DNA from 2 places in the Paraburkholderia phenazinium genome. Region 2 is predicted to be linked to the other one. Evidence: riboswitches for the same ligand, from Rfam matches in the RefSeq annotation. Region 2 holds a riboswitch; the other holds the start of a gene.
The links. Region 2 has a riboswitch for ZMP and ZTP ahead of BUS06_RS24375 (tetrahydrofolate dehydrogenase/cyclohydrolase catalytic domain-containing protein). Riboswitches for the same ligand answer to the same signal wherever they lie in the genome.
Positions count from the first base shown of each region.

Region 1: it holds a riboswitch for ZMP and ZTP, as region 2 does, so the genes downstream of both, glyA (serine hydroxymethyltransferase) here and BUS06_RS24375 (tetrahydrofolate dehydrogenase/cyclohydrolase catalytic domain-containing protein) in region 2, are expected to answer to the same signal.

Region 1 covers NZ_FSRM01000001.1:4,418,105-4,427,100, reverse strand. The annotation lists gene tolB (Tol-Pal system beta propeller repeat protein TolB) at 9-1,301, opposite strand; gene tolA (cell envelope integrity protein TolA) at 1,416-2,426, opposite strand; gene tolR (protein TolR) at 2,423-2,875, opposite strand; gene tolQ (protein TolQ) at 2,886-3,563, opposite strand; gene ybgC (tol-pal system-associated acyl-CoA thioesterase) at 3,718-4,197, opposite strand; gene ydfG (bifunctional NADP-dependent 3-hydroxy acid dehydrogenase/3-hydroxypropionate dehydrogenase YdfG) at 4,255-5,001, opposite strand; ZMP/ZTP riboswitch at 5,288-5,387, shown strand; gene glyA (serine hydroxymethyltransferase) at 5,563-6,810, shown strand; gene nrdR (transcriptional regulator NrdR) at 6,814-7,296, shown strand; gene BUS06_RS19785 (GspH/FimT family pseudopilin) at 7,445-8,011, shown strand; gene BUS06_RS19780 (type IV pilus modification PilV family protein) at 8,008-8,433, shown strand; gene BUS06_RS19775 (type IV pilus assembly protein) at 8,430-8,996, shown strand, end outside.
Region 2 covers NZ_FSRM01000002.1:952,706-961,701, forward strand. The annotation lists gene BUS06_RS24340 (transporter) at 1-171, opposite strand, end outside; gene BUS06_RS24345 (DUF2946 domain-containing protein) at 276-656, opposite strand; gene BUS06_RS24350 (hypothetical protein) at 684-890, shown strand; gene BUS06_RS24355 (cytochrome b) at 1,064-1,666, shown strand; gene BUS06_RS24360 (glycosyltransferase family 2 protein) at 1,747-3,198, shown strand; gene BUS06_RS24365 (aromatic ring-hydroxylating oxygenase subunit alpha) at 3,328-4,515, shown strand; gene BUS06_RS24370 (MFS transporter) at 4,529-5,773, opposite strand; ZMP/ZTP riboswitch at 5,866-5,948, shown strand; gene BUS06_RS24375 (tetrahydrofolate dehydrogenase/cyclohydrolase catalytic domain-containing protein) at 6,119-6,985, shown strand; gene cysS (cysteine--tRNA ligase) at 7,235-8,623, shown strand; gene BUS06_RS24385 (M3 family metallopeptidase) at 8,770-8,996, shown strand, end outside.

The sequences.
Region 1 (8,996 bases), on a different contig from region 2:
CTTGTGTGTTATTGCATAAACGGGCCCCAGGACGGCTCGCGAACGACGCCGCCCTGAACGGACAGGACCTGCCGAGTGCGACCGTCGGTCGATACTGCGGCCAACACGCCACGGCCGTTCACCTGTGTGGCGTAAAGAATGTACTGACCATTCGCCGCGAAGCTCGGCGATTCGTCATGTGTTGTGTCGGTCAGGCCGGTTGCGGAACCGGACTGCAAGTCCTGAACATACAGCTTGAAAGCGCCGCCCACACGCGAGATATAGGCGAGCTGCTTGCCGTCCGGGCTCACGCGCGGGCTCGTATTGTAGCTGCCCGTGAACGTGACCCGCTGGGCCGCTCCGGCGCTTTCGCCCTGGGCCGGCATCTTGTAGATCTGCGGTTGACCACCACGGTCGCTGGTGAAATAAATCCACTGTCCGTCAGGAGAGTAGTTCGGTTCGGTGTCGATCGAGCTGCCTTGAGTCAGCCGGCGCAGACCGCTGCCGTCCGCATTGACGGCGAAAATCTGCGTGTTGCCGGTGCGCGAAAGCGCCACAGCCAACGTGCGTCCATCCGGCGACCAGGCCGGCGCACTGTTATTTCCCTTCTGGTCCGAAACGATCACACGACGGCCCGTGGGCAGATCGTGGATGTAGACGATCGGCTTTTTCTTTTCGAAGGACACGTAGGCGACCTTCGTGCCGTCAGGCGACCAGGCGGGCGAGATGATCGGCTCGGGGCTCGACAGCGCGATGTGCGCATCCTGGCCATCCGAATCGGAAATCTGCAACTGGTAGCGGTTGCCGGTCTTGATGACGTATGACAGACGGGTGGCGAACACGCCGCGATCACCCAGCAGCTTCGCATAGATGTAGTCCGCGACCTTGTGCGCGCTCATCCGCAGGCCGCTTTCAGGGCTCACCAGCACGAGGCCGCCAAGGCTTTCGCCCTTGACCGTGTCGTACAGTTTGAAGCGCACTTCGTACTGGCCGTTCGGCAGGTGGTTCACGCTGCCAGCCACGAACGCGTTGGCGCCCTTGGCCTTCCAGCTACCCAGATCGACCGAATCGGTTTCCGAAACGGGCGCGCTGCCGGCGTCGACGTTGGTGAATTTGCCGCTGCGTTGCAGATCCTGGCGCACGATCGTGCTGACCTGTTGCGGCGAGTTCGCTTCATTGGCGAAATTCGCCGTCGCGATGGGGAACTGGGTAGCTCCGACGCCCGTAACGAGGACGTTAAGTTGGGCGTGTGCGGCGCCGCCCGCTGCAATCAGGCACGACGCCACCAATGTCCGCAGGCCTAGCTTGGTCATCAAAGTCATGCTGTATGGATTCCCAAAAAATACGATTTCTATCACGGTATGACAGCAGACAGACCGGGAAACTCTCAATTCGTTCCCGGAGACGCCCCGCTGGACGGGGCGTTGGGCCTGCTATCAACCAGCCGGGCGTAAGGTAATCTTGAAGCTCGACGGCGTTTTACCATCAACATCGACCGGCATCGGATCGGACGCCCTGACGGCTCGCTCAGCGGCTGCATCCCACTGGGGATTGCTGCTGGGACGGGTGACCGTCACGTCCAGTAGCGTGCCCGTAGGCGAGCAACGTACGGAAATTTCGGTTTCCAGACCTTGCGTATCACCCGACCAAACGATGTTGGGCCGCACGCGCCGTCTGACCTTGTCCGCATACCCCGGCGAAGTCGACGTGCCGCCAGAGCCACTACCGGTGCCGCTCTTCGCAAGACCGTTGCCCGTCGAGCCTTCGCCCCCGGCCATACCTTGCATCTGTGCAAGCCGCGCACGACGCTCCTGATCGAGCTTCTTCGCTTGCGCTGCGTCGGCCGCCGCTTTAGCCGCCTTCGCCGCCTTCTGCTCATCAGCCTTCTTTTGCGCGTCGGCCTGGGCCTGTTGTTGCTGCTCCTGCAGTTGCTGCTGCTTCAACTGATCCTGCTTTTGCTGATCAGCTAATTGCTGCTGCTTGAGCTTGTCAGCCTGCTGCTGTTGCTGCTTCAGCTTGGCGGCCTGAGCTTTCTGGGCGGCCAGCTGCGCAGCCTGGTCGGCGAGTTGTTGCTGGCGCTTCGCATCGGCCTCCTGCTGGGCTTGCAGCTGCTGCTGTCGCTGCTGTTCGGCAAGCTGGGCCTGGCGTGCGGCTTCCTGCTGCTGACGTTTCTTTTCCTGCAACGCAATATCCGCCTGTTCATCAGGCAGCGGCGGAGCAGGGGCTACCGGCACCGGAGGCGGCGGTGGCGGCCGCGGCGTCGTGACGTCGGGCACCTCCGTCCACAGTTCGGCTTCGGCGCCCGCGGGCGTGCTGTTCTGCCATTGAATGCCGTGGTACAGAAAGAACGCAAGCAGCGCATGCATCACCAGCGCGAGCGCGAACGCTCGCCAGGTACCGCGTTCACGCGGCGGCTGGAGCGGGTAAGTGGAATTCTTGCGGATCATTGCGATTTGACGAGCAGGCCAACGCGCTTGACGCCGCGAGCCTTCAGGTCGGACATCACGTTCATCACCGCTTCGTACTTCACCGTCTTGTCAGCGGCGATCACAACCGGCTGGTCCGGGTGCGACTGCTCGCGGTCGGTGACGAAGCTATCGAGATCCGCCCGCGTCATGCTTTCCTGCTGCATGGCGCCATTGTCGTCTTTATATTTGACGTTCATGTTGCCATCTGCGCGGATATTCACGACAACCGGCGGTGTCTGCTGTTGCGGAGCGGCCCCGCCGACGGTAGGCAGATTGACGATCGACGGTGCGACGAGCGGCGCGGTCACCATGAAGATCACGAGCAGCACGAGCATCACGTCGATATACGGTACGACGTTGATATCGGCCATCGCGCGGCGCGAACGGCTGCCGCGCATACTGGAGGAGCGACTGGAGGAACCGGCCATCGTGGACTCCTTAGTGCGCCTGACGTTGCAGGATGTTCGAGAATTCTTCGATGAAGGTCTCGAAGCGGATCGCCAGACGGTCGATGTCGTGCGCGTAACGGTTGTAGGCCACCACCGCCGGAATGGCTGCGAACAGGCCGATTGCCGTTGCGGTCAGCGCCTCGGCGATACCTGGCGCGACGTTGGCGAGCGTGGCCTGCTGGACGTTGGCGAGGCCGCGGAACGCATTCATGATCCCCCAAACCGTGCCGAAGAGACCGATGTACGGACTGACCGAACCCACCGAGGCGAGGAACGCCAGATTGGCTTCGAGCACATCCATCTCGCGCTGGAACGCGGCGCGCATCGCGCGGCGGGCGCCGTCGAGGATCAGGCCCGGGTCGTTAAGTCGCTTTTCCTTGCCCTTCAGGAATTCGCGCATGCCGGACTCGAAGATGCGTTCGAGCGCACCGATCGTATGGCGGTTGTTCGCAGCGCTTTGATAGAGCGCCTGCAGGTCGCCGCCGGACCAGAAATCGCGTTCGAAACGCTCAGTCTGCGCGCGTGCGCGGCGGATCGCAAACCACTTGCGGAAGATGAAAGTCCACGACAGCAGCGACAGCAGCAGCAACAGTGCCATCACTGCCTGGGCCAGCAGACTCGCATTAAGAACGAGAGAAATGATCGATAGATCTTGTGTAGTGTTCATATAGGTTCGCTGTAACGTCCCGGAAGGGGGCGTCCGGCTGCAAGGTCAGTCGAAGCTTGCCGTGAGGAAACCGGAAGCTTCGGCAGACCGCGGGCCGAACCATGCTTTGTGTTGCTTGATCGATACGAGTTCACTGGCCCCGTAACAACGATGTTCAACCGTTGTCCGTTGACACGTTGCACATACTTACATCGGCCCCTCGACGCAATGCGGCGAGGACAGATGCAGGAATCGCGGCAGGGCGCAGCGTTACCCGGTCGACGCAGCCGACCCGAATGGTCCCCGTAGCAAGCAGCGTGCCCTCGCGCCAGGCCTCCTGGAAGAAATCGACCGACGCGCGGCCAATTCGTTCGGGGCGGCTAACAATTTTGACGAGATCGTCAAGCCGGGCGGGCGCGAGATAGTCGAGCGCGGTGCTGCGTACGATGAACAGGGCGCCCGTTTCCTGCACCAGGCGGTCCTGCTCGACGCCGCATGCTCGTAGCCATTCGGTACGTGCCCGCTCGAAAAACTTCAAATAATTCGCGTAGAACACGATGCCGCCAGCATCGGTATCTTCGTAGTACACGCGAATCGGCCAGATGAAGCCGATTCCCGCATCGGGCTCGCTGGGGGACATATTCATGCGGCGCATTTTACCCGGAACGCAAAACCCCACGTTATTTCGTGGGTCAGTCCGGATAAGGCGGCCTTAGCCGCGATGCACCGATAACCCCGCAAACGACTGCGCGACGGGCATCAGTTCGATCGTGTTGACGTTGACGTGTGCCGGGCGCGTCGCGGTCCAGTAGATCGCATCGGCGATGTCCTCGGCGGTCAGCGGCTGCACGTTCTGGTAGACGTTGGCCGCCTTCTCGTCGTCGCCGCGAAAGCGCACGTTGGAAAACTCGGTACCCCCGCACAAGCCAGGCTCGACATCGGTTACGCGCAACGGCGTGCCGGCCAGATCGGCGCGCAGGTTCAGGCTGAACTGGCGCACGAAAGCCTTGGTGGCGCCGTAGACGTTACCACCCGCATACGGCCAGTTTGCCGCCGCCGAACCTAGGTTAAACACATGGCCGCATTTGCGCTCGACCATCCCGGGTAGCAATGCATGCGTGACGTGCACGAGCCCGGAGCAGTTCGTGTCGATCATGGTTTGCCAGTCGTCGAGGTTCGCGCGTTGCGCAGGTTCAAGGCCAAGCGCGAGGCCCGCGTTGTTCACCAGCACGTCGATCGCCGCAAAGCTCTCCGGTAGCGCGGCGGGCACGGCGGCGACGGCGGCACGGTCGCGCACGTCGAGTTCGAGCGGCAAAAGCGCGTCGCCCAGTTCGTCGGCAAGCGCCTGCAGACGGTCTTTACGGCGCGCGGTGGCGACGACGCGATGGCCGCCCTTGACGAAAGTACGGGCGATGGCAGCGCCGAATCCTGCGGACGCCCCGGTGACGAAGACGATCATTGCGTTTTCCTGATGGGGAGAGGGGAAAGTCGCCAAGCCTACTTGCAATGCGGCGCTGCGGCAAGAACGCCCTTGCCGCCAGTGGAGCGTCTCCGGGCGCGCGGAGGCGGCATGAGAGACCGGTGGGTCATTCGCGGCCGGGCCGTCCGCCTCGGCGGGCGTTACGGGTGCCGGGACGGCTCCTGCTCGTTGCGGGATTTCGTCTGATGTTTGCAGGGCGCTTGCCCCTGCGGGCCACGCGGCGGGCCGGTTGCCTATTCCAGGCGGTTCCAATAAACTAACGCGCTCATCCCTGCGTGACTGGCGATAGAACCAAACAGGTTCAAGGTGGAGCGTCCCACCGTGAAGCGCAGGGTGCCGTTTTGCCGTTCGCCTGGGCAGCCGTGATCCGCGCGCAGTCAATTGCGCCGCCGGTGGCTGTCCTGCCTCGCGTGTGCGGCTTATCTTCATCCGCCACGTCAGGGCTGGCACAGCCGCCAGCAGCGCCGCGTACCCACTACGCTTTCTGCACGAAATTCGGCGCACGATCCGGTCAACCTGAAAACACTCAACGGAATCCGTATGTTTGACAGAGCCCAAAGCACCATCGCCAACGTCGATCCTGAACTCTGGAAAGCGATCGAGCAGGAAAACCGCCGTCAGGAAGACCACATCGAACTGATCGCGTCGGAAAACTACACGAGCCCGGCTGTCATGGCTGCGCAAGGCTCGCAGCTCACCAACAAGTACGCGGAAGGTTATCCGGGTAAGCGCTACTACGGCGGCTGCGAATACGTGGACATCGTCGAGCAGCTCGCTATCGACCGCGTCAAGGAACTGTTCGGCGCTGAAGCTGCGAACGTGCAGCCGAATTCCGGATCGCAGGCGAACCAGGGCGTGTTCTTCGCCATGCTCAAGCCGGGCGACACGATCATGGGCATGAGCCTCGCGCACGGTGGCCACCTCACGCACGGCTCGCCGGTCAACATGTCGGGCAAGTGGTTCAACGTCGTCAGCTACGGTTTGAACGAAGCGGAAGACATCGACTACGACGCGGCTGAGAAGCTCGCTCAGGAACACAAGCCGAAGCTGATCGTGGCCGGCGCCTCGGCCTTCGCGCTGCGCATCGACTTCGAGCGTCTGTCGAAGATCGCCAAATCGGTTGGTGCGTACCTGATGGTCGACATGGCGCACTACGCCGGTCTGATCGCCGCGGGTGTCTACCCGAACCCGGTGCCGCATTCGGACTTCGTCACCACCACGACTCACAAGAGCCTGCGCGGCCCGCGCGGCGGCGTGATCCTGATGAAGGCCGAGTTTGAAAAGGCGATCAACTCGGCAATCTTCCCGGGCATCCAGGGTGGTCCGCTGATGCACGTGATTGCCGGCAAGGCCGTTGCGTTCAAGGAAGCGCTGTCGCCGGAATTCAAGGAATACCAGCAGAAGGTTGTGGACAACGCCCGCGTGCTGGCCGAAACGCTCGTGAAGCGCGGTCTGCGCATCGTCTCGGGCCGTACGGAAAGCCACGTCATGCTGGTCGACCTGCGTGCGAAGCACATCACGGGCAAGGCAGCGGAAGCGGCGCTCGGCGCGGCGCATATCACCGTCAACAAGAACGCAATTCCGAACGATCCGGAAAAGCCGTTCGTGACGAGCGGTATTCGCCTCGGTTCGCCTGCCATGACCACGCGCGGTTTTGGCGTGAAGGAAGCGGAGCAGGTGGGTAACCTGATCGCCGATCTGCTGGACAACCCGGAAGACGCGGCGACGATCGAACGCGTTCGCACGCAGGTCGCCGAGTTGACCAAGCGCTTCCCGGTCTACAAGTAAGCGATGCGCTGCCCCTTCTGCCGGCATGACGATACGCAGGTCGTGGACTCGCGCGTATCCGAGGACGGCGCCGCGATTCGCCGGCGCCGCCGCTGCCCGGCCTGCGACAAACGTTTTACGACGTATGAGCGGGTCGAGCTGGCGTTGCCGTCGGTCGTCAAGAAGGATGGCAGCCGCACCGAATTCGATCGCCGCAAGATCGTCGCGAGCATGCAACTGGCGCTGCGCAAGCGCCCGGTTGCGGCGGACGCGGTCGACGCGGCTGTCGCCCGTATTGAATACCAACTGCTGGGTAGTGGCGAGCGCGAAGTGCGCAGCGAGCGTCTTGGCGAACTCGTGATGAACGAGTTGCGTGCGCTCGACACGATTGCCTACGTGCGCTTTGCTTCTGTCTACCGGCGTTTCGAGGACGTGTCTGAATTCGAAGACGTCATCGAAGAGTTTCGCCGCGCGGCGACGCCGCCCAAGCCTACCCGCAAGCGCTGATTGTTCGCGCAATAGCATCTTTTATTCTCCCTGTAGTCGTCACCGACATTGTTGCGGGTGACGCCGCTCGTCCGCTACCTGGCCGTTCGGCAGATTGTCGACGCACTCCTGCTTGCGTAAATTGATCGCATTCTTTTGAAGTTGAGGAATGCAGATGAAGCAGGATGCAGATTTACCGCGCGTGGCCCGCGGTTTTACGTTGATCGAAACATTGGTCGTGGTTGCCGTGCTGGCGGTCATTGCGGTTATGACGACACCATCGTTCGTCGCGTGGCATACGCGCGACCAGGTCGATGCGCGTGCGCGAGCCCTCCTTTCGACGTTGTCATACGCGCGCAGCGAAGCCGTCAGGCGCGGTGTGCGTGTGACTGTGTGCCGGGTCGACGCGGCGCGGCACTGTCTTGCCTCCGGGCAAGCTTGCCGCACCGGATTGGCGGACTGGTCATGCGGATGGGCAGTGATGGTCGAGCGCGCTGGAACGCCATCGGTGTTACGTGCGCAGGCCGAACTGGCTGCGGTGAGTATTGCCGGGATCGAGACGAATCTCACGTTCACGCCGCCCTCCGGTCAGTTGATCGGCAGCTTCCGTAACTTCGACATCGCACCGCACGCCGCTTCGCGGGCGACACAAGGGCAGTCGTGGCGGCGCTGCATCCGTATCGCGGCGGGTGGACGGCCGCGCATCGTCGACGGCGCATGCGGAGCAACGTCATGAACGCTGCACAAGCCAGATGGTCGCGCGGCGCATCGCTGATCGAGGTCATGCTTGCGGTTGCGCTGACAGCAGTCACGGCCCTCGGCCTGATTGCGACGCAGTTATGGATTGCGCGAGACACACGTGCTGCAGCACTGCGGGAACACGCCGCACTTCTGTCGGACGCCTTGGCGGAAGCGGCACGCGCACCGGCAGATGGCGACACCGCCTTGCGACAGTGGAGCGATCGCACCGCGAGTCTGCTGCCGAAGGGCGACGCGTCGATCAGCGAGCACGGCGGGGGAGTCTCGTTCGCGCGCGTCATATGGTCGGCTGTGGCCAAGACGCCCGCATCGGTGCAGGTGATAGACAAGCCCGATTCGTGCGGCGATCTGCCGGTTGCCGCTGGACTGTCGTGTTCTGTCGTGGCGTTTGTCAAATGAAACTACGTGCCATTTTTCCGCGCGGCCATACGCTCGTCGAAGTGACGATTGCCCTGGCGCTGGGGCTCGTCGTGACCGCTGGCGCCGTTTCGCTGTATCGCTCGCAACGGGCAGCGTTTGGCGAAGCCGGCGACGCGCTACAGATGCGCGAAGCGGGTCTGGCAGCGCTTACGGTGATCGGTCAGCAGCTCCAGATGACCGGGTTCATTCCCGTTGACGCACCTTTGCCGCAACTCCGACCGACTCTGTTCGGATGTTCGTCTGCGAGGCCCACGGGCGCCGACGACAACCCCACGTGCGAAGCGCTGGCCAGTCGGTCGGACGGCATTGCGATTCGGTATGTCGGCGATAACGTTTCGACGTGGCCGTCGTCGACCGGGCAGTCGACCGATTGTCTCGGCCAGGCGGTGAGCATCGGCGACGCAGCATTCGGTGCGGGCCGCATGTTGATCGTCAATCGGTTCTATGCGAAGCAAAGCGGCTCGACGAGCGAATTTGAGCTGTATTGCGACGGCAACGGCAAATCCGGTTCGGCGCAGCCGCTGGTGGAGGGCGTCGAGCGT
Region 2 (8,996 bases):
GAATTCATCCCCGACGCCGGGGTCGTCCACGGTCAGCGTGGCGGGAAAGACGCGGTCACCCACTACTGCGTGAGCAGAAGCCGCCGGTGAACCGGCGAGGCAGGTGGCGCCCGCAGCCGCCATCAAAGCGGCGCGTGCCGGCGCCGCGTGTCGTTTGAAAAACGTACGCATGATCTAATTCTTCTCCTAATTGTCTTGATGCTGCGCCGCGTGGTTGTGCGGCGACATCCCGCGACTGCTTGCGCAGCGCGGATGCGGTTCAGGTACAGAACACGTCAGGAGAGAACGGGAGGCGCGCGCGGCTGGGCCGCGGTATAAAAGAGGGGGACGTGGACGGCGTCGCGCGTGACGGGAACCGATGCGCGCGCAACCGATAGTTCGGCCACGAACACCGTAGCCGTGCCGGGCAGCACCGGCACGTGGGCCAGCATGCCGCAATACGCACAGGCCTGCCAATGCCAGGTAGGCGAAGGCGACGACTTGTCCGTCTTCTCGACCTGGCTGTTATCCGGGTCCGCCGAGCAGTAAGTGGCCAGCGCCTGGCCAAGTCTGTCGTGTGCCGCGAGCGCCTGCGAAACTGTCGGCGCAAGCGTGCTCATCAGGATTGCAAGCAATCCCAACAAACTGCCGATTTTCTGAAGGCGGAGGCGAAGCATGCTGTGCGTCGAGCATGAGAAGGGGCGATGATTGGCGCAGATTATGCCATGCAGGCGGCCGCGAACCTATGTGTAAACCACATGCCCGGCATCTTTACTCTGCGCATATTGGCAGCTGGCGGCAATGCGTCGCACGCGAGATGTGTGGCTGCCGCACGCCTGATGCAATTTCGTAGGAAGATTGCGATTTTCACCACGGTTCGTCTGATTCGGGAAGCGGCGCAGCGCCGTTGAAACGAGCAGAAATCTGCCTATAAGGGCATTCTGGGAATAAATCGCCGCGCGGCGACGTTAGCACTATTAGCTGCGATGACGTTGCATTCAGGCGTCGGCGCTTTTGCCCGGTTCACGGCCATTTAAATTTCAAAAAGCTTTCGCATAAGCGCACCTTTCGGACGGAATTACCGATGAGCACTCAGGCAAACTCTCCGCTAACCGACGCCAGCAGCGTGCAGGCGGTCTCTCACTACACCCGCACGGCAATGGCCCTGCACTGGATCATCGCGATCCTGATTATCTGCAATGTGGTGTTGGGGTTGAGCGCCGATTCGCTGCCCGACGACTGGGTGCGTCCGGTGGTCGACACGCATAAGTCGATCGGCATTACCGTGCTCGGCCTCGTGCTGCTGCGCATTCTGTGGCGCGTCTCGCACAAGCCGCCGGCGTTGCCGGCCGTGTTTCCCGCATGGGAGCGGATCGCCGCTCATGTCGCGCACTTTCTGCTTTACCTGTTGATGATCGGCCTGCCGCTGTCTGGCTGGCTGCACGACTCGGCATGGAAGGACGCCGCGACGCATCCGATGCGTTTGTTCAACCTGTTTCCGTGGCCGCGGATCGGCTACGTGATGAACCTCGATCCGACGCTCAAGGAAACGCTGCACGACCGCTTCGGCGCGCTGCATACGTGGCTCGGCTACGCGCTTTACGCCCTGCTGGCGATGCACGTAGGCGGTGCGCTCAAGCATGAGTGGATCGATCGCAAGTCCGTGCTAAAGCGCATGATCCCTTGAGGAACGCGTCTTCTCCAAACGACTCTGACCCACAAGCTCAACCATTCAACCACGCAGTACCGACAGATTCAGCCGCTATTTTGAAGAGAACTCTGGAACAAGCTTTGGCGCTCGCGTCGCCTCGTATCGTGCCTCGCCCGGCCACGTTGTTGAGCACGGTGATCCATCTCAGTGTCGTGGCGCTGTGGCTGCTGCTGTTCGCGCGGGCGTTCTTTCTGCAGGGCGTGGTGGCATGGTCGACGGGGATTGCGTACGTGCTTTACGACACCCTTCTGCTCGTATTCGTCGCAGTCAAGACGCTACCGCTCATGCGGCCGTTGGCACCGCTCGATCCGGCTTCGGATCGACGCAGTTTGCCCAGCATGGGCGTGATCGTCGCCTCGCATAACGAGGCAGCGGTGCTGCCCATCACGCTGGCTGCGTTGCTGCGGCAAACGCACGGCCCGGAGCAGATCGTGATTGCCGACGACGGCTCGACCGACGGCACCGCCGCGCTCCTGACCGGACGCTTCGGCCTGACGGCGGCGCCTGATGGCCACCTGAGCGCGCCGAGCTCGCTGCATCCGAACCTGTACTGGCTGCGCGTGCCGCACGGCGGCAAGGCGCGGGCACTGAACGCCGCCATCACCGAGATGACCACCGACACGGTCATGACCGTCGACGCCGACACGCTGCTCGACGACGACGCCACTTACGCCATGCGGGCGGCCTTCGCGAGCGAACCGAAGCTGGTGGCGGCAGCGGGCATCCTCGTGCCGGTCTGCGGCAAGTCCTTTTCCGGCCGCGTGTTCCAGTGGTTCCAGACCTACGAGTACATGCGCAACTTCATTGCCCGCTTTGCGTGGATGCGTGCCGACAGCCTGCTGCTGATCTCCGGCGCGTTTGCCTCGTTCAAGCGCGAGGCGCTGGTCGAGGTCGGCGGCTTCGACCCGCAATGTCTGGTGGAGGACTACGAACTGATCCATCGGCTGCGCCGCTATTCGGTCGATCACGGGCTCGGCTGGGATGTGCGCGTGGTCGGCGATGCACAAGGGCGAACCGACGCGCCCGGAACGCTCGGCAGTTTCCTGCGGCAGCGGCGCCGCTGGTTTGCGGGCTTCCTGCAGACGCAGTACTGGAATCGCGATATGACGGGCAACCCGCGCTACGGCACCCTCGGCATGCTGATGCTGCCGGTCAAGGCGATTGACACGATGCAGCCCATCTACGGGTTGACGGCCTTCGTGTTGCTGCTCGCTTTCCTCGTCGGCGGCCATGGGACGCTGGTGCTGTCGATTTTTGGCGTGATCGGCGCGAAAATCGCCATCGACCTGGCTTTCTACGTCTGGTCCATCGATCTGTACCGCCGCTGGACGGGTCAGCGCGTCGGCTCTAGCGTGGGATTGGCGCTGGTCGCCGCAATAGTCGAGCCCTTCACATTCCAGTTGCTCCGCCACACTGGCGCCCTGCTGGGATGGCTGCATTTTTTACGTGGTGGCCGCGTCTGGGGCGTGCAGCGGCGCTCAGGACTGGTCGCACCCGACGAAAGTTGACGGCAGGCGGGAAACCCCAGGTATTGTCAAAAACATCAATTGCGCACCTTCTAGTAGACTGACTCCCCATGTCGGCCCCAATCCTGTTGGGGGCCCATCCAGGTTTCAGACTATAAGGAGGCGTCGCCCATGCATGGAGTTCCTTCGCTGGATAGCAGCACTATCGATGCGCCTGTCGACGCTATTGCCGATGCATCTGACGAAGTATCTTCCGCGGCATTCGTCGAAGCGCGCCCTGACGCGCCTGTTCGCGATTTGCGTCGCGTTCCGATCCACCCCGATTACTGGTATCCGCTTGCCTGGTCGCATGAGGTCAAGCGGGGCAAGGCGCACGGCGTAACCTTCGCAGGCGAGCCGATCGTACTCGTGCGTACCGAGTCGGGCGTCACGTTTGCGCTGGAAGACCGCTGCGCGCATCGCCAGGTGCCGCTGCACGGCGGCGTGGTGGACGGCGAAAACATCCGCTGCTGTTATCACGGCTGGACCTACGATTGCACGGGCCGTTGTGTCGATATTCCCTATCTCGGCCGTGAGCGGCTGCCCAACGGCGTGCGCTCGTACCCGTGCCGCGAGGAACAAGGGTTGATCTTCGTGTTCCCGGGCAATCCAGCGCTGGCTGAGGAGCGCCCGTTGCCGCCGCTCGCCTCGCTCGGCGACAAGGCGTACAAGACGCGCCGCTTTGGCCGCGAAGTAAAGTGCCACTATTCGTTCATGCACGAAAACCTGATGGACATGAACCATCAGTTCCTGCATCGCAAACAGATGGGGCAGATGCGGGCGCGGTCGCTGGGACGGCGTCGCGGCGAGGGCTGGGTCGAGGTGGACTACACGTTCGCGCGGATGGCCGGCGAGCAGCCGATCGGCGAAGCGCTGGTCTTCGGCCAGAGCCGTAAAGGCACGCAAGGCGCGGACAAGGACGTGATGACCATCCGCACCGAATATCCGTACCAGACGCTGCAGATCCGCACGTCGGATTCGACGCTCGTGATGAACCTGTGGATCGTGTATGTGCCGGTCGATAGCGAGCAGCGCGTCAACCGCACCTTCGGCCTGCTGTCCATCCGCAAGCCGGGCATTCCGGTCCTGCTCGATATGGCGTGGCCACTGCTAGTGTGGTTCACCGAGCGGATTTTCAAGGAAGACCGCTGGATCGTTGAGCGTGAACAGGAAGCGCACGATCGCCAAGGGGCGGACTGGAACCACGAGGTGTTTCCGGTCATCAACGAACTGCGCGCACTGTTGCGCGAGTGCGGCGCGCCGCCGGCTGCGGGCCATTTCAAAGGTGTGCGTATTGGGCCGGCCGAAGCAACGACCTAAGGCGACGGCGGGCTCATTCGCTTTCCGCGATGCCCGCCTTGGACAAGCCTGATTCACTCTCGGCGCGGGCTGTGCGTCTGCGCTGCAGCCATGGCTCCGCAATCGACGCCACAGCGCCGATTGCGCCCATCGTCAGCGAGAGCGTCACGATCAGCAAACCCGTATGGGCGCGGCTGGCGAACACCCCTACCAGCAATCCCGCCAGTGGCTGGGTCATGTTGTTCAGCAGGATGATGACGCCCGTGGTTTTGCCGTAGTCCTGGGGTGGAATGATCTTTTGCCGGGCGCTTCGAATGTAGACGTTGAACATCTTGTCGAAGCCGGTGATCAGCACGAAGCCCACCGCGTAGCCCCACGGGCCTGGGCTCGCGCCGGCCAGCACGCCTCCCAGGCAGATTGCCAGAAACGCCAGCAGACCCAACGTTTTCCTCGAAAACGAGGCGCGGGCGATCGTCACCAGAATCAAGACGGTGGCGATTGCGCCGATGGTTTGCAGCACCGCGTAAAAGCGTCCCGATTGATGATGGATGCCGGTGACCATGGCAGCGGATGTGGCCAGCGTCACGCCGATGACCAGGTTCTCGGCGGCGGCCAGCAGAATGACCTTCTTCAGACCGGGTAGGCGCACGACATGCTGTACTGCGGTTCGCAGCGGTTGGGTCCAGTGGCCTTGGGGCGGTTCTGCTGCGATAGCCTGAAAACCGCTCATGCGCTGCCACAACACAAACGACGCGTCGGCGATCAGGAACAGCACTCCGGTGGTGACCACGACGAACTCCCAGCGCCACCAGCCGAGCAGCAGCGCCGCTGCCATTGGGCCAAGTACGACGCCGAGCTGATCGGCCAATTGGGAGACCGCCAGCACGCGTTCGAACTTATGCGCTTTGAAGATTTGCGGCAGCATGACTTCGCGGGCGACGAAGCCTTGGCTCGTCAGGATGCCGCAGCAAGCGGAGAGCGCAATCAGCCAGCCGATTCCGCCGAAGGCCGCGTAACCGACGACCCCTGCGATACAGACGACGGCACGGTAGGTCTGGCTGATACGCATCAGCTTGAGTGGGGAGAAGCGGTCGCTGAACGCGCCGAAGAGCGGGAAGAACAGATAGCGCGGCAGCGCTTCGACGAAAAAGGCGATACCGGACCACGACACTTTCTGGGTCGTCTGGAATACGACTAGTGGTACCAGGAACAGCAGAATCTGGTCGGCCAGCCGTGCAAAGAAAAGCGAGCAGAAAAATGCCTGATGGTTGACGCGCACGGTTCTTTACCTGTTGGTCACGGTGCTTCGCAGGGGTGGCGGGAGCGTAGCGGGCAGACTGAAGGATAACCGGTGTTAGCGTGAGTTATCATAGGCGCCTACGCGACTGGCGAGAGAAGATGGATCACCATCGGGAAGCGTAGAGGTCGCACCGCCGTTCGCCTGGGCATCTTGATCGTTCTCTTAAGGAGACTTCCGATGACTGCCCCGAGTATTGCCCTTCCCCTCGCTTCATTTCTATTGCCCGCATGTCACCGTCTGCGCGGCGTCGTATTTCCCCGGTATTGCGTCCATCTTTTGCAGCGTAGCGGCTATTACAGCGCGACCATCGTGTGGAGCTGAGCCATGAACAATCCTCTGAATTGTGTGATCCTGGACGGCAAGGCGCTCGCCGCTTTGGGCGAACAGTCTTTGTCCGCACGCGTAGCCGCCCTCAAGACAAACAACGGCGCCCAGACGCCCATACTCGCTACCATTCTGGTCGGTGACGATCCGGCCTCCGCTACCTATGTGCAGATGAAGGGCAACGCGTGCCGGCGCGTCGGGATGGATTCGCGTCTGGTCAAACTGCCTGCCAGCAGCACCACGGACGAGGTCCTCGCCGAGATCGAAAAGCTCAACGCCGATCCTAACGTTCAAGGGATCTTGTTGCAGCATCCCGTGCCCGCTCAAGTCGATGAACGCCGATGTTTCGATAGCATCTCGATTCTCAAGGACGTCGACGGCGTGACGAGCCACGGCTTTGGCCGCATGGCGCTGGGCGAACCGGCGTTCGGCCCCGCGACGCCAACCGGCATCATGCGGCTGCTCGCGCACTACAAGATCGAGCTGGCCGGCAAGCGCGCGGTCGTGGTGGGCCGTAGCGCGATCCTCGGCAAGCCTATGGCGCTGATGCTGTCGAATGCGAACGCGACCGTCACCTTGTGTCATTCGAAGACGCTTGATCTCGAGGCCGAGGTACGCCGCGCGGAAATCGTCGTGGGCGCGGTGGGCAAGCCGAGGTTCATCCCGAGTCGCTGGATTAGCGACGGTGCTGTCGTGATCGATGCCGGCTACCATCCTGGCGGTGTCGGCGATATCGATCTCGATGGGCTTACGAGCCGCTGCGCGGCAGTGACGCCAGTGCCGGGCGGCGTGGGTCCGATGACGATCGCCACGCTGATCGCGCAGACCGTTGATGCCGCCGAGCGGGCAATGCGCGGCGAAGATTAGCGCGGCGAAGGCTAGCTCGCAGCCCGCCAAACCGATTGACCAAAAAATAGACGCGCGTTAGCATCATTCTATGAACGCCTCCGCCCTCTTCCTCGTCCGCTGCAAACACGCATGCTGTCAAAGCCTGCCAGAGGGAGCTTGCGTCTAGCGCGTCGGTTTGCGTCACGTTCAAGCTGGTTCCTGATGGCCACCCGTTGAAAGACTGGTGGCTTTTTTGTTTTTCGCCTTCCAAACCATACGGAAACTTCGATGTCTCTCGCCCTGTACGACACCTGGTCGCGCACTGTGCGGCCGTTCACAGCTCTGCAACCCAGTCACGTGGGTCTGTATTGCTGCGGACCTACGGTGTACGACCATGCGCACATCGGCAATCTGCGGACATATGTTTTCGAAGACGTGCTGCGACGAGTTCTTGCGCTAAACGGCTACAAGGTGCGGCACGTCGTCAATATTACTGATGTCGGCCATCTTGTCTCCGATGCCGATGAAGGTGAAGACAAGATGGAAAAGGGCAGCCGTCGCACGGGCGAGTCTGCATGGGAGATTGCGGAACGCTACACGCGTGCGTTCATGAGCGACTGGCGGGCGCTCAACCTGCTGGAACCCACGCTGTGGTGCCGCGCGACGGACCACATCGCGGAGCAGATCGCTTTCGTTGCCGAACTGGAACGCACCGGTTGCACATATCGGACGAACGACGGTGTGTACTTCGACACGAGCAGGCAGGACGACTATGGCTATCTGGCGCGTCTCGATCACGCCGGTTTGCAGGCTGGCAAGCGCGTTGCGCTAGGAGAGAAGCGCAGTGCGACGGATTTTGCGTTGTGGAAATTCAGTCCACCTGGATCGACGCGGCAAATGGAATGGGACAGCCCGTGGGGTCGCGGTTTTCCGGGTTGGCATATCGAGTGCTCGGCGATGTCCGCTAAGTACTTGGGGCCTTGGTTTGACATTCATTGCGGTGGCGAAGATCACATCGCCGTGCATCACAGCAATGAGATCGCGCAGACGCAAGCTCGACACGGCACGCGCTCAGCCAACTTCTGGATGCATGGACACTTTCTGACCTTGGATGCCGCCAAGATGTCCAAGTCGAGTGGGGACTTCTTGAGGCTGCAGAGCTTGATCGACCGCGGGATCGATCCTTTGGCCTACCGCTATCTTTGCCTTGGTGCGCATTACCGTAGCAAGCTGCGTTTCAATCATGAGGCACTTGAGGCCGCGCAGGCGGCGTTGGACAGGCTGCGCAAAGCCTATACAAGCTGGCCCGTCAGCGGCACTGCAGATGAGGATTTTGTGGCGCGCTTTAACGCAGAGGTCAATCAGGATCTGAATCTTCCGCGGGCGTTGGCCGTGCTGTGGGAACTGGTCAGGAGCGAGCTGCCCGATGAAACACGTCGGGCCACCGTTGATGTCTTTGACGCGGTGCTCGGGTTGCAGTTGGCTGAGTGGCGGGCGGATACGTTCGAAATTCCAGCGGATGTTGCTGACCTGGCGCGTCAGCGTGGGGAGGCACGCGCACGCAAAGATTGGCCCGAGTCGGACCGTTTGCGCGAGGTATTGAGAGCGAAGGGCTGGCAGATCGAGGACGGTGTGGATGGACAGCGTTTGAGTCCGCTGGATGCTAAAGGCGCTTAGAGAGCGCAGCGCAAAACCAGGCTCTCGCGACACCGCTTAGCAAGTCAACTGTATGCCGACTACGCTACGATAAACGCCGAACGTTGCGCTCTCCCTCGCCGCTTTTCCGGGCCACACAAAACAACGCCTCTAGTGATGCTTCGTACATGAAAAACGCTCGCACCTTCTTCGACCAGATCAATCAGGATTATCTGCAGATTCATCGGAAGGAGGGCGAGCTTTTCTGGCTGACCCACACGGGCCAGAGCGATGAACATGACGCGCAGCGTGCGGCTGGTCTTGCACGCAAGACCTTCCTCGCCGACTCTCGGCTCCTCGCGCAGACCAGAGAACATCTTGCGAGGGTTGAAGCCGCCCAGCAATCCGCTGAGCG